Regions from separate parts of the Streptomyces sp. NPDC107654 genome, predicted to be linked through region 2. Evidence: riboswitches for the same ligand, from Rfam matches in the RefSeq annotation. Region 2 holds a riboswitch; the other holds the start of a gene.
The links. Region 2 has a riboswitch for glycine ahead of gcvP (aminomethyl-transferring glycine dehydrogenase). Riboswitches for the same ligand answer to the same signal wherever they lie in the genome.
Positions count from the first base shown of each region.

Region 1 (5,575 bases), on a different contig from region 2:
ATCACCCGCCAGATCTCCAGCAGGCCCGCGCGGATCTCCTCCTCGGAGCGCCAGGCCCGCTCGTTCTCCAGCATCAGCGAGGAGATCGACAGGCCCGTCTCCTTCGTCAGGCGCAGCAGCTCGTCGCCCGTGCGGAACGGGTACTTCAGGACCGTGTCGTCGAGCTTGATCCGGTCCGCGCCCACCGCGTCCTCGTCGACGACGAAGCCGCCGCCGACCGAGTAGTACGTCTTGGAGATCAGCTCGGCGCCGTCGGCGTCGTACGCCCACAGCGTCATGCCGTTGGCGTGGTACGGCAGGGCCTTGCGGCGGTGCAGCACCAGATCCCGGTCGAAGTCGAAGGCGATCTCGTGCTCGCCGAGGAGCCTGATCCTGCCCTCGGTCCTGATCGCCTCCACGCGCGCGTCCGCCGTCTCCACGTCCACCGTGCGCGGCGAGTCGCCGGCCAGGCCGAGCAGGACGGCCTTCGGGGTCCCGTGGCCGTGTCCGGTCGCGCCCAGGGAGCCGTACAGCTCCGTGCGGACGGAGGCGGCCTTCTCCAGAAGGCCTTCGTTGCGCAGGCGGCGGGCGAACATCCGTGCCGCCCGCATCGGGCCGACCGTGTGGGAGCTGGACGGGCCGATGCCGATCGAGAACAGGTCGAAGACCGAGATGGCCACGGTCACTCCTCAAGACAACAGGGGGGTGGCGGGGCACCCTCGGACGGGTGCCCCACCGGGGACTTACTTGTTCAGACCCGGGTACAGCGGGTGCTTGTCGGCGAGCGCCTTCACGCGCGCCTTGAGGGCCTCGGCGTCGGCCTCCCCGAAGGGGGACGGCGCCTTCAGCGCCTCCGCGATCACGTCCGCGACCTCGGCGAAGTCCTCGGCCGTGAAGCCGCGGGTCGCCAGGGCCGGCGTACCGATGCGCAGACCCGAGGTGACCATCGGCGGCCGCGGGTCGTTCGGGACGGCGTTGCGGTTGACCGTGATGCCGACCTCGTGGAGACGGTCCTCGGCCTGCTGCCCGTCCAGCTCCGACGCACGCAGGTCCACGAGGATCAGGTGCACGTCGGTGCCGCCGGACAGCACGTTCACGCCGGCCTCGCGCGCGTCCGGAGCCGTCAGCCGCTCGGCGAGGATGCGCGCACCTTCCACCGTACGACGCTGGCGCTCCTTGAAGTCCTCCGAGGCGGCGACCTTGAAGGAGACCGCCTTCGCCGCGATCACGTGCTCCAGGGGACCGCCCTGGAAGCCCGGGAAGACGGAGGAGTTCAGCTTCTTCGCGAAGTCCTTCTTCGCGAGGATGATGCCGCCGCGCGGGCCGCCCAGCGTCTTGTGGGTGGTCGAGGTGACGACGTCCGCGTACTCCACCGGGTTCGCGTGCAGACCGGCCGCGACCAGGCCCGCGAAGTGCGCCATGTCGACCCACAGGTACGCGCCGGCCTCGTCGGCGATCCGGCGGAACTCGGCGAAGTCCAGCTCCCGCGGGTACGCCGACCAGCCCGCGATGATCACCTTCGGGCGGTGCTCCTTGGCGAGCCTCTCGACCTCGGCCATGTCGACCAGGCCGGTCTCGGCGTCCACGTGGTAGGCGACCACGTCGAACTGCTTGCCGGAGAAGTTCAGCCGCATCCCGTGGGTCAGGTGGCCGCCGTGCGCCAGGTCCAGGCCGAGGATGGTGTCCCCGGGCTGGGCCAGCGCGAACAGGGCCGCCTGGTTCGCGGAGGCACCGGAGTGGGGCTGCACGTTGGCGTACTCGGCGCCGAACAGCTCCTTCACCCGGTCGATGGCGATCTGCTCGGCGACGTCGACGTGCTCGCAGCCGCCGTAGTAGCGGCGGCCCGGGTAGCCCTCCGCGTACTTGTTGGTGAGGACCGAGCCCTGCGCCTCCATCACCGCGAGCGGCGCGAAGTTCTCGGAGGCGATCATCTCCAGGGTCGACTGCTGACGGTTCAGCTCGGCGTCGACCGCGGCGGCGATCTCCGGGTCCAGCTCGTGCAGGGGCGTGTTCAGAACAGTCATACGACTACGACTCCTCAGCCGGCGGAAAAGGCGGTGTACTCGTCGGCGGAGAGCAGATCGGCCGGCTCCTCCGCGACGCGTACCTTGAACAGCCAGCCGCCCTCGAAGGGAGCGGAGTTCACCAGCGACGGGTCGCTGACGACGTCCTCGTTGACCTCGGTGATCTCACCGGTGACCGGCGAGTACAGGTCGGACACCGACTTCGTCGACTCCAGCTCGCCGCAGGTCTCGCCCGCGGACACGGTGGAGCCGACGTCGGGGAGCTGGACGAAGACGACGTCACCGAGCGCGTTGGCCGCGTGCTCCGTGATGCCGACCGTCGCGACGCCGTCCTCGGCGGCCGACAGCCACTCGTGCTCCTTGCTGTAGCGCAGCTGCTGGGGGTTGCTCATGGCCTGAATTCTCCTGTACACGCGGGAGTGCTGATGACGGGGGGACTGCGGAAACCGCTGGTGAGCGGCCGAATGTGCGCAGGGTCACGTGCCGGCCACGGGGCGGGGCCCCGGAGACGGCCGACCGCGCCCAGTCTTTACTTCTGGCGCTTGTAGAACGGCAGCGCCACGACCTGGTACGCCTCGTGGGTGCCCCGGATGTCCACGCCGACGCCCCCGGTGCCCGGCGCGGCGTGCGCCGCGTCGACGTAGGCCATGGCGATCGGCTTGCCCAGGGTGGGGGAGGGGGCGCCGGAGGTGACCTCGCCGATCACCTCGCCCCCGGCGACGACGGCGTACCCGGCGCGCGGCACCCGGCGGCCCTCGGCGACCAGGCCGACCAGCACCCGCGGGGGGTTCTCCTCGGCCCGGGCGGCGGCCCGCGTGAGCGCCTCGCGGCCCACGAAGTCGCCTTCCTTCTCGAACTTCACCACGCGGCCGAGCCCGGCGTCGAAGGGGGTCAGCTCACGGGTCAGCTCGTGCCCGTACAGCGGCATGCCCGCCTCCAGGCGCAGCGTGTCCCGGCAGGACAGCCCGCACGGCGCCAGGCCGACGCCCTCGCCGGCCTTGGTCAGCGCCTGCCACAGCTCGACGGCGTGCTCCGGCTTCACGAACAGCTCGAAACCGTCCTCGCCGGTGTAGCCGGTGCGGGCGATCAGCGCCGGGACGCCGGCGACCGTGCCGGGCAGGCCGGCGTAGTACTTCAGACCGTCCAGGTCGGCGTCGGTGAGCGACTTCAGGATCCCGGGGGACCGGGGACCCTGCACGGCGATCAGCGCGTACGCGTCCCGGTCGTCGCGGACCTCGGCGTCGAAGCCCCCGGCGCGCTCGGTGAGCGCGTCCAGCACGACCTGGGCGTTGGAGGCGTTGGCGACGACCATGTACTCGGTCTCGGCCAGCCGGTAGACGATCAGGTCGTCCAGGATGCCGCCGTCGGCCTGGCAGATCATGGTGTAGCGGGCGCGGCCCACGCCGACGGAGGCGATGTTGCCGACCAGGGCGAAGTTCAGGAACGCGGCGGCCTCGGCGCCGGTGACGGTGATCTCGCCCATGTGGGAGAGGTCGAAGAGACCGGCCTTCGTGCGCACGGCGAGGTGCTCGTCACGCTCGGAGCCGTAGCGCAGGGGCATGTCCCAGCCGGCGAAGTCGGTCATCGTCGCACCGAGCGAGCGATGCACGGCATCGAGCGCGGTGTGACGGAGTGCAGAACTGCTCATCGGACGGTCGTCTCCCAAGGCAGGCGGACAGGCGAGGAACGTTCCTCCCCATCTGTCATCGGAACCTGAGAGGTTCGCCACGACCGCCACGGGGACGATCACGGCTTGCACCTTGGGTGGAGCCACTGTCTGCAGCGGCCCGCTTTTCAGATGTGCCTCGCCCGCGCGGTAACGGGGCCTGAGAGATTCAAGGGAGGGACTTGCTCCTTCGGCGCCCCGGCACCAGTGCTGCCAGGGACTCTCCCGCGCGGATTCAAGCGGCCGGTATGCAGTTGGCGGGCACATCATTGCACGCCGCACCCCGCCCAGCCAGAGCACGCTCCTTGTGACCAACCCGTAGCCGTACGCACACGAATCGCCGACCGTTGCGCATTACCTTCCCTTTACATACGACGGGCATGGGATTGACCGAGCCCACAGGGGAGGACGATCACGGTGAACAGGACCTCGGCCTACGCCACCGACGCCGGCTTCGCGGTGCCGAAGCAGCCCACCGCCCTCTCCCGCGAGCGCAGCGCGGACCGCCCCGCACCGGTCGTCCGCGACCTGCGCGACCGCGCCGGCCGGAGCCCGCACGCCCTGCTCTTCGGCCCCCGCGACCTGGTGGTGGTCACCGGACTGCCCGGCAGCGGCAAGTCCACCCTGATGCACCGCGCCGTCACCGGCCGGCGCGTCGACTCCCAGGACGCCCGCGACCGCTGGCAGGCCCGCGTCCCCGGCTTCCTCCCCTACGCCCTGTACCGCCCCCTGGTCCGCCTCGCCCACTACGCCGGACTGCGGCGCGCCCTGCGCACCGGCGAGGGGGTCGTCGTGCACGACTGCGGCACCCAGCCCTGGGTGCGCGCCTGGCTGGCCCGCGAGGCCCGCCGCCGGGGCGCCACCCTGCACCTGCTCGTCCTCGACGTCAGCCCCGAGACGGCCCGGGAGGGCCAGCGCGAACGCGGCCGGGGCGTGTCCCGCTTCGCCTTCCGCCGCCACCGCCGGACCACCGCCCGCCTGCTGCGCGCGGTGGAGAGGGGCGAGCCGCCCGCCGGCTGCGGCGCGGCCGTGCTGCTGGACCGGGACGCGGCGGACGTCCTCGGCCGGGTCGGCTTCACCCGGTGACGGCTGCCGGTCTCGCGCGGGGGCGGGGCCGGGTTTCGGACGGGGCGCGGGTGCGGCTTCAGGCCGTGGCGGGCGCCGGCTTCAACGGTGGCGGGTGCCGGCTGCGAGGGAGGCGGTGGGCGTCGGCTGCGAGGGCTGCGGGTGCGGGTTTCAGTCGGAGGCGGATGCCGGTTCGGGCGGGGGTGGGTGCGGGCTCTGAGCCGCGACGGGTGCCGACTTCACCTATGGCGGCGGCGGCTGCACGCGGCGGCGGCGCCGGCCCCACGTGGTGGCGGGCGTCGGCTGCGAGGGGGGCGGGTGCGGGCTTCAGCCCGTGACGGGTGCCGGCTTCGCGCGGTGGCGGGGTGCCGGCCTCGCGCGGTGAGGCACTGTCACCGCCACCCGCTAGCCTTTTCGCGCACAGCAGTGATCCCCAGCAGGCGGTAGGCAGATGGACTTCCCGGCGGACCTTCCCGCGGACTTCCCGGCACAGGCGCACCCCCACCCGCACGGCGGGTGGCCCGGCAACGAGTTGGAGGAGGTGCTCTCGGCCTCCCTCGGCGTGCCCGCGGCGGGCGGTCGGATCGTCGAGGTCCTCGGCCGCAGCTTCCTGTGGATACCGCTGCCGAACGGCGGGGGCCCGGACAGCGGCCCGCTGGACCTGCCGACGATGGACATCGAGGGCCAGACGTACGTCCCGGTGTTCAGCTCCGAGGAACAGCTGCGCCAGGTGGCCGGTGCCCACATGTCGTACACCGTCGCCCCCGCCCTGGAGTTCGCCCGCGGCCTGCCCCCGCAGGCGGGCATCGTGGTCAACCCGGGCGGTGTGGTCGGCGTCCCG
Region 1 is NZ_JBVKBI010000010.1:45,144-50,718, forward strand. It holds gene ACZ7N4_RS19335 (L-serine ammonia-lyase) at 1-659, opposite strand, end outside; gene glyA (serine hydroxymethyltransferase) at 723-2,003, opposite strand; gene gcvH (glycine cleavage system protein GcvH) at 2,018-2,395, opposite strand; gene gcvT (glycine cleavage system aminomethyltransferase GcvT) at 2,533-3,651, opposite strand; glycine riboswitch at 3,694-3,807, opposite strand; glycine riboswitch at 3,808-3,907, opposite strand; gene ACZ7N4_RS19355 (AAA family ATPase) at 4,087-4,755, shown strand; gene ACZ7N4_RS19360 (enhanced serine sensitivity protein SseB) at 5,186-5,575, shown strand, end outside.
Region 1: another riboswitch for glycine. It lies ahead of gcvT (glycine cleavage system aminomethyltransferase GcvT); the one in region 2 lies ahead of gcvP (aminomethyl-transferring glycine dehydrogenase).

Region 2 (5,575 bases):
GATCGGTTACCGCGGGCCCACGGCCTGCGCGGCGGCCGGCATCACGTATCGGCAGCTCGACTACTGGGCCCGCACCGGCCTGGTCGAGCCCAGTGTGCGGCCCGCCTACGGATCGGGAACGCAGCGGCTGTACAGCTTCCGGGACGTCGTCGTCCTGAAGATCGTGAAGCGGTTCCTGGACACCGGGGTGTCGCTGCAGAACATCCGCACGGCCGTCCAGCACCTCAGGGAACGCGGTTTCCGTGACCTGGAGCGGATGACCCTGATGAGCGACGGTGCCACCGTGTACGAGTGCACCTCGCCGGACGAGGTCCACGCCCTGCTCCAGGGCGGACAGGGCATCTTCGGGATCGCCGTCGGCGTGGTGTGGGGGGACGTGGAAAGCGCGCTCTCACAGCTGCACGGCGAGCGCATCGACACCGGCGAGACCCTCGTCGGGCAGAACCCCGCGGACGAGCTGGCGCGGCGCCGCAACCGGGCGGTCTGACCGCGGGGCGCCCTGGTCGGGCGCTTCTGCACCACCGCATTGTCAGTGCCGTGGTGCAGCATCGGAGATGTGAGAAACGCGCCCACGATCCTGCATCTCGACATGGATGCCTTCTTCGCCTCGGTGGAGCAGGCGTCCAAGCCGAGCCTGCGCGGGAAGGCGGTCGTGGTGGGCGGGCTCGGACCGCGCGGTGTGGTGGCCACCGCGTCGTACGAGGCACGGGTGTTCGGGGTCCACTCGGCGATGCCGATGGCGCAGGCCCGCCGGCTGGCGCCGAACGCCGCCTATCTGGTGCCGCGCTTCAGTCTGTACCGGGCGATCAGCGAGCAGGTGATGGCGCTGCTGCGGGAGCTGTCACCGCTGGTGGAGCCGCTGAGCCTGGACGAGGCGTTCGTGGACCTGGAGGCCGGGGGAGCGGCCCGGGACGAGGAGTCGGCGCGGCGGGCCGGCGAGAAGCTGCGCGCGGACATCCGGGCGGTCACGGGTCTCACCGGTTCCGTGGGGCTCGCCGCCTCGAAGATGCTGGCGAAGATCGCCTCCGAGCAGGCCAAGCCGGACGGCCTGGTGCTGATCGAGCCGGGCACGGAGCGGGCGCTGCTGGCGCCGATGTCGGTGCGCACCCTGCCGGGGGTCGGGCCGGCCACCGGTGACCATCTGCGCCGAGCGGGGATCACCACGGTGGAGGAGCTGGCGGAGGCCGGCGAGGACGAGCTGGTCCGGCTGCTCGGCAAGGCGCACGGGCACGCGCTGTACGCCATGGCCCTGGCCCGGGACGAGCGGCCCGTGGTGGCCGAGCGGGAGACCAAGTCGGTGTCGGTGGAGGACACGTACGACGTGGACATCCACGACCGGCTGCGGGTGGGCCTGGAGGTGCAGCGGCTGGCCGACCGGTGCGTACGGCGGCTGCGCGAGGCCGGGCTGTCCGGGCGGACCATCGTGCTGAAGGTGCGGCGGTACGACTTCTCGACGCTGACCCGCTCCGAGACGCTCCGAGGGCCTACGGACGACCCCGCGGTGATCCGTGAGGCGGCGGCGCGGCTGCTGGACTCCGTGGACACCACGGGCGGGGTGCGGCTGCTCGGGGTGGGGGTGTCCGGGCTCGCCGACTACACGCAGGAGGACCTGTTCGCGCAGGCCCTGCCCTCGCGGGCCGCCGAGGCGCCGCAGGAGGCCGTCGCCGAGACGGTGGCGGTGCGGGTGGAGACCGTCGAACGGCAGTGGCGGGCCGGGCAGGATGTGCGGCACGCGGAGTTCGGGCACGGGTGGGTGCAGGGGAGCGGGCTGGGACGGGTGACCGTGCGGTTCGAGACACCCCGGTCCGAGCCGGGCCGGGTACGGACGTTCTTCGTGGACGATCCGGCGCTGGAGGGTGCCGATCCGCTGCCGTTGGTCCGCGACGTGGCGGCTCAGGCCTCCTCCGAGCCCGCCAGCTTGCCGAAGTCGTGGTCCGGGACCCTGGGGGGTGAGGCCACGTCGAGGCCGTAGTGGTGGTAGAGCTGGAGTTCCTGCTCGGGGGAGAGGTGGCGGCCGACTCCGAAGTCGGGGGCGTCCTTGATCAGGGCGCGCTCGAAGGGGACGTGCAGGGTGCCGTCGACCAGTTCGCTGGGCTCCAGGGGTACGAAGGCGTCCCGGGAGAACAGGCCGGTGCGTATGGCCGCCCACTCGGGCACACCGGTGGCGTCGTCCAGGTACACCTCGTCGATGGTGCCGATCTTGGTGCCATTGCGGTCGAACGCCTTGCGGCCGATCAGGTTGCGCGGATCGATGTCGGTCTGCACGGTCCCTCTCCCTCCACGTGGTCGCAACTCATCCGTAAGCACAACGAAAGAGCACATTCACGGAGGCGGCCACTCGAAGCCTCCGGCGTTGACCTCGCTGGTACGCTGACAGCGGCTGCTGACCCCGTGCGGGAGAGTCCTCCGACCACGTCGGAGGCGCCGAAGGAGCAACTCCTCCCCGGAATCTCTCAGGCCCACGTACCGCACGGACGAGGTCACTCTGGAAAGCAGGGCGGATGTCGACGGCTTCCGCCCTCACCGACGGTGAAAGCCGGCGTCCCCGGGCGCCCGGTGAAGCTCTCAGGTTGAGATGACAGAGGGGGAGGCCGTCGGGGTATCCGTACCGGGGTGCCCCTCGAAGGTCGCGTCAGACCCAGGAGGCCTCCGCAATGACCGCCCATCGCACTCCGCTCTCCGAGCTCGAAGCGGGCATCCCGTTCGAGCAGCGCCACATCGGCCCCGACCAGGAGGCGCGGGCCAAGATGCTCGCGCAGGTCGGGTACGGTTCGCTCGACGAGCTGACCGCCGCCGCGGTCCCGGACGTGATCAAGAACGCCGAGGCCCTGCACCTGCCGGGCGCCCGCACCGAGGCCGAGGTGCTCGCCGAGCTGCGTTCGCTCGCCGACCGCAACCAGGTCCTCGGTTCCATGATCGGCCTGGGCTACCACGGCACCTTCACGCCGCCGGTCATCCTGCGCAACGTCATGGAGAACCCCGCCTGGTACACGGCGTACACGCCGTACCAGCCGGAGATCTCCCAGGGCCGTCTGGAGGCCCTGCTGAACTTCCAGACGATGGTCGCCGAACTCACCGGCCTGCCCACGTCCGGCGCCTCCCTCCTGGACGAGGGCACCGCGGCCGCCGAGGCGATGGCGCTGTCCCGGCGCATGGGCAGGAACAAGAAGGGCCTTTTCCTGGTCGACGCGGACGCGCTGCCGCAGACCATCGCGGTGATCGAGACCCGAGCCGAGCCGACCGGCGTCGAGGTCGTCGTCGCCGACCTCAGCGAGGGCATCCCGGCGGAGATCGCCGAGCGCGAGATCAACGGTGTGCTGATCCAGTACCCGGGCGCCTCCGGTGCCGTACGCGACCTCAAGCCGGTGATCGACCAGGCGCACGAGCTGGGCGCCCTCGTCACCGTCGCCGCCGACCTGCTCGCGCTGACCCTGCTGACCTCGCCGGGCGAGCTGGGCGCGGACATCGCCGTCGGCACCACCCAGCGCTTCGGTGTGCCGATGGGCTTCGGCGGCCCGCACGCCGGCTACATGGCCGTGCACGAGAAGTTCGCCCGCAGCCTCCCCGGCCGCCTCGTCGGCGTCTCCGTCGACGCCGACGGCAACAAGGCGTACCGGCTCGCGCTGCAGACCCGTGAGCAGCACATCCGCCGCGAGAAGGCCACCAGCAACATCTGCACCGCGCAGGTGCTGCTCGCCGTGATGGCCGGCATGTACGCCGTCTACCACGGCCCGGAGGGTCTGAGGACCATCGCGCGGCGTACGCACCGCTACGCCACGATCCTCGCCGAGGGCCTGAAGGCCGGGGGCGTGGAGATCGTCCACGGTGCCTTCTTCGACACCGTCACCGCGCGCGTGCCCGGCAAGGCCGCCGAGGTCGTCGCCGCCGCCCGGGACAACGGCGTCAACCTGCGCCTTGTGGACGCCGACCACGTCTCGGCAGCCTGCGACGAGACCACCAACCGGGCCCAGCTGGAGGCCGTACTCGCCGCCTTCGGTGTCGCGGGCGACATCGAGGCGCTGGACGCCACCGCCGGGGACACCCTCCCCGAGGCGCTGCTGCGCACCGACGACTACCTCACCCACCCGGTCTTCCACGAGCACCGTTCCGAGACCGCGATGCTGCGCTACCTGCGCAGGCTGGCCGACCGCGACTACGCGCTCGACCGCGGCATGATCCCGCTGGGCTCCTGCACCATGAAGCTCAACGCGACCACCGAGATGGAGCCGGTCACCTGGCCCGAGTTCGGGCAGCTGCACCCCTTCGCACCCGCCGAGCAGGCCGAGGGCTACCTCACGCTCATCCGTGAGCTGGAGGAACGTCTCGCCGAGGTCACCGGCTACGACAAGGTCTCGCTCCAGCCGAACGCCGGTTCGCAGGGTGAGCTGGCCGGTCTGCTCGCCGTGCGCGGCTACCACCGGGCCAACGGTGACGCGCAGCGCACGGTCTGCCTCATCCCGTCCTCCGCGCACGGCACCAACGCGGCCAGCGCCGTGATGGCCGGCATGAAGGTCGTCGTCGTCAAGACCGCCGATGACGGCGAGATCGACGTCGAGGACCTGCGCGCCAAGATCGAGCAGTACCGCGACGAGCTGGCGGTGCTGATGATCACCTACCCGTCGACGCACGGGGTGTTCGAGGAGCACGTCGCCGACATCTGCGCCCGGGTCCACGAGGCGGGCGGCCAGGTGTACGTCGACGGCGCCAACCTCAACGCCCTGGTCGGACTGGCCAAGCCGGGCCACTTCGGCGGTGACGTCTCCCACCTGAACCTGCACAAGACCTTCTGCATCCCGCACGGCGGCGGCGGTCCGGGCGTCGGCCCGGTCGCGGTCCGCTCGCACCTGGCGCCGTACCTGCCGAACCACCCCCTCCAGCCGGAGGCCGGCCCGGAGACGGGCGTGGGCCCGATCTCGGCGGCTCCCTGGGGCAGCGCGGGCATCCTGCCGATCTCGTGGGCGTACGTCCGTCTGATGGGCGGCGAGGGTCTGAAGCGGGCCACGCAGGTGGCCGTGCTCTCCGCGAACTACATCGCCAAGCGCCTGGAGCCGCACTACCCGGTGCTCTACACCGGCCCCGGCGGCCTCGTCGCGCACGAGTGCATCATCGACCTGCGCCCGCTGACCAAGGCGACCGGCGTCAGCGTGGACGACGTGGCCAAGCGCCTGATCGACTACGGCTTCCACGCGCCGACCATGTCCTTCCCGGTGGCCGGCACGCTGATGATCGAGCCGACCGAGTCGGAGGACCTGACCGAGCTGGACCGTTTCTGCGAGGCGATGATCGCCATCCGCGCGGAGATCGAGAAGGTCGGCTCCGGCGAGTGGTCCGCCGAGGACAACCCGCTGGCCAACGCCCCGCACACCGCCGCCGCGCTCGGCGGTGAGTGGACGCACGCCTACAGCCGCGACGAGGCAGTCTTCCCGGCCGGGGTCTCGGCCGCCGACAAGTACTGGCCGCCGGTGCGCCGCATCGACCAGGCCTTCGGTGACCGCAACCTGGTGTGCTCCTGCCCGCCGCTGGACGCGTACGAGGACTGAGTGAGCCGTGGGTGAGGGCCCCGTCCGGACGACGT
Region 2 is NZ_JBVKBI010000042.1:22,552-28,126, reverse strand. It holds gene ACZ7N4_RS38095 (MerR family transcriptional regulator) at 1-487, shown strand, start outside; gene ACZ7N4_RS38090 (DNA polymerase IV) at 557-1,972, shown strand; gene ACZ7N4_RS38085 (PRC-barrel domain-containing protein) at 1,894-2,265, opposite strand; glycine riboswitch at 2,385-2,479, shown strand; gene gcvP (aminomethyl-transferring glycine dehydrogenase) at 2,655-5,540, shown strand.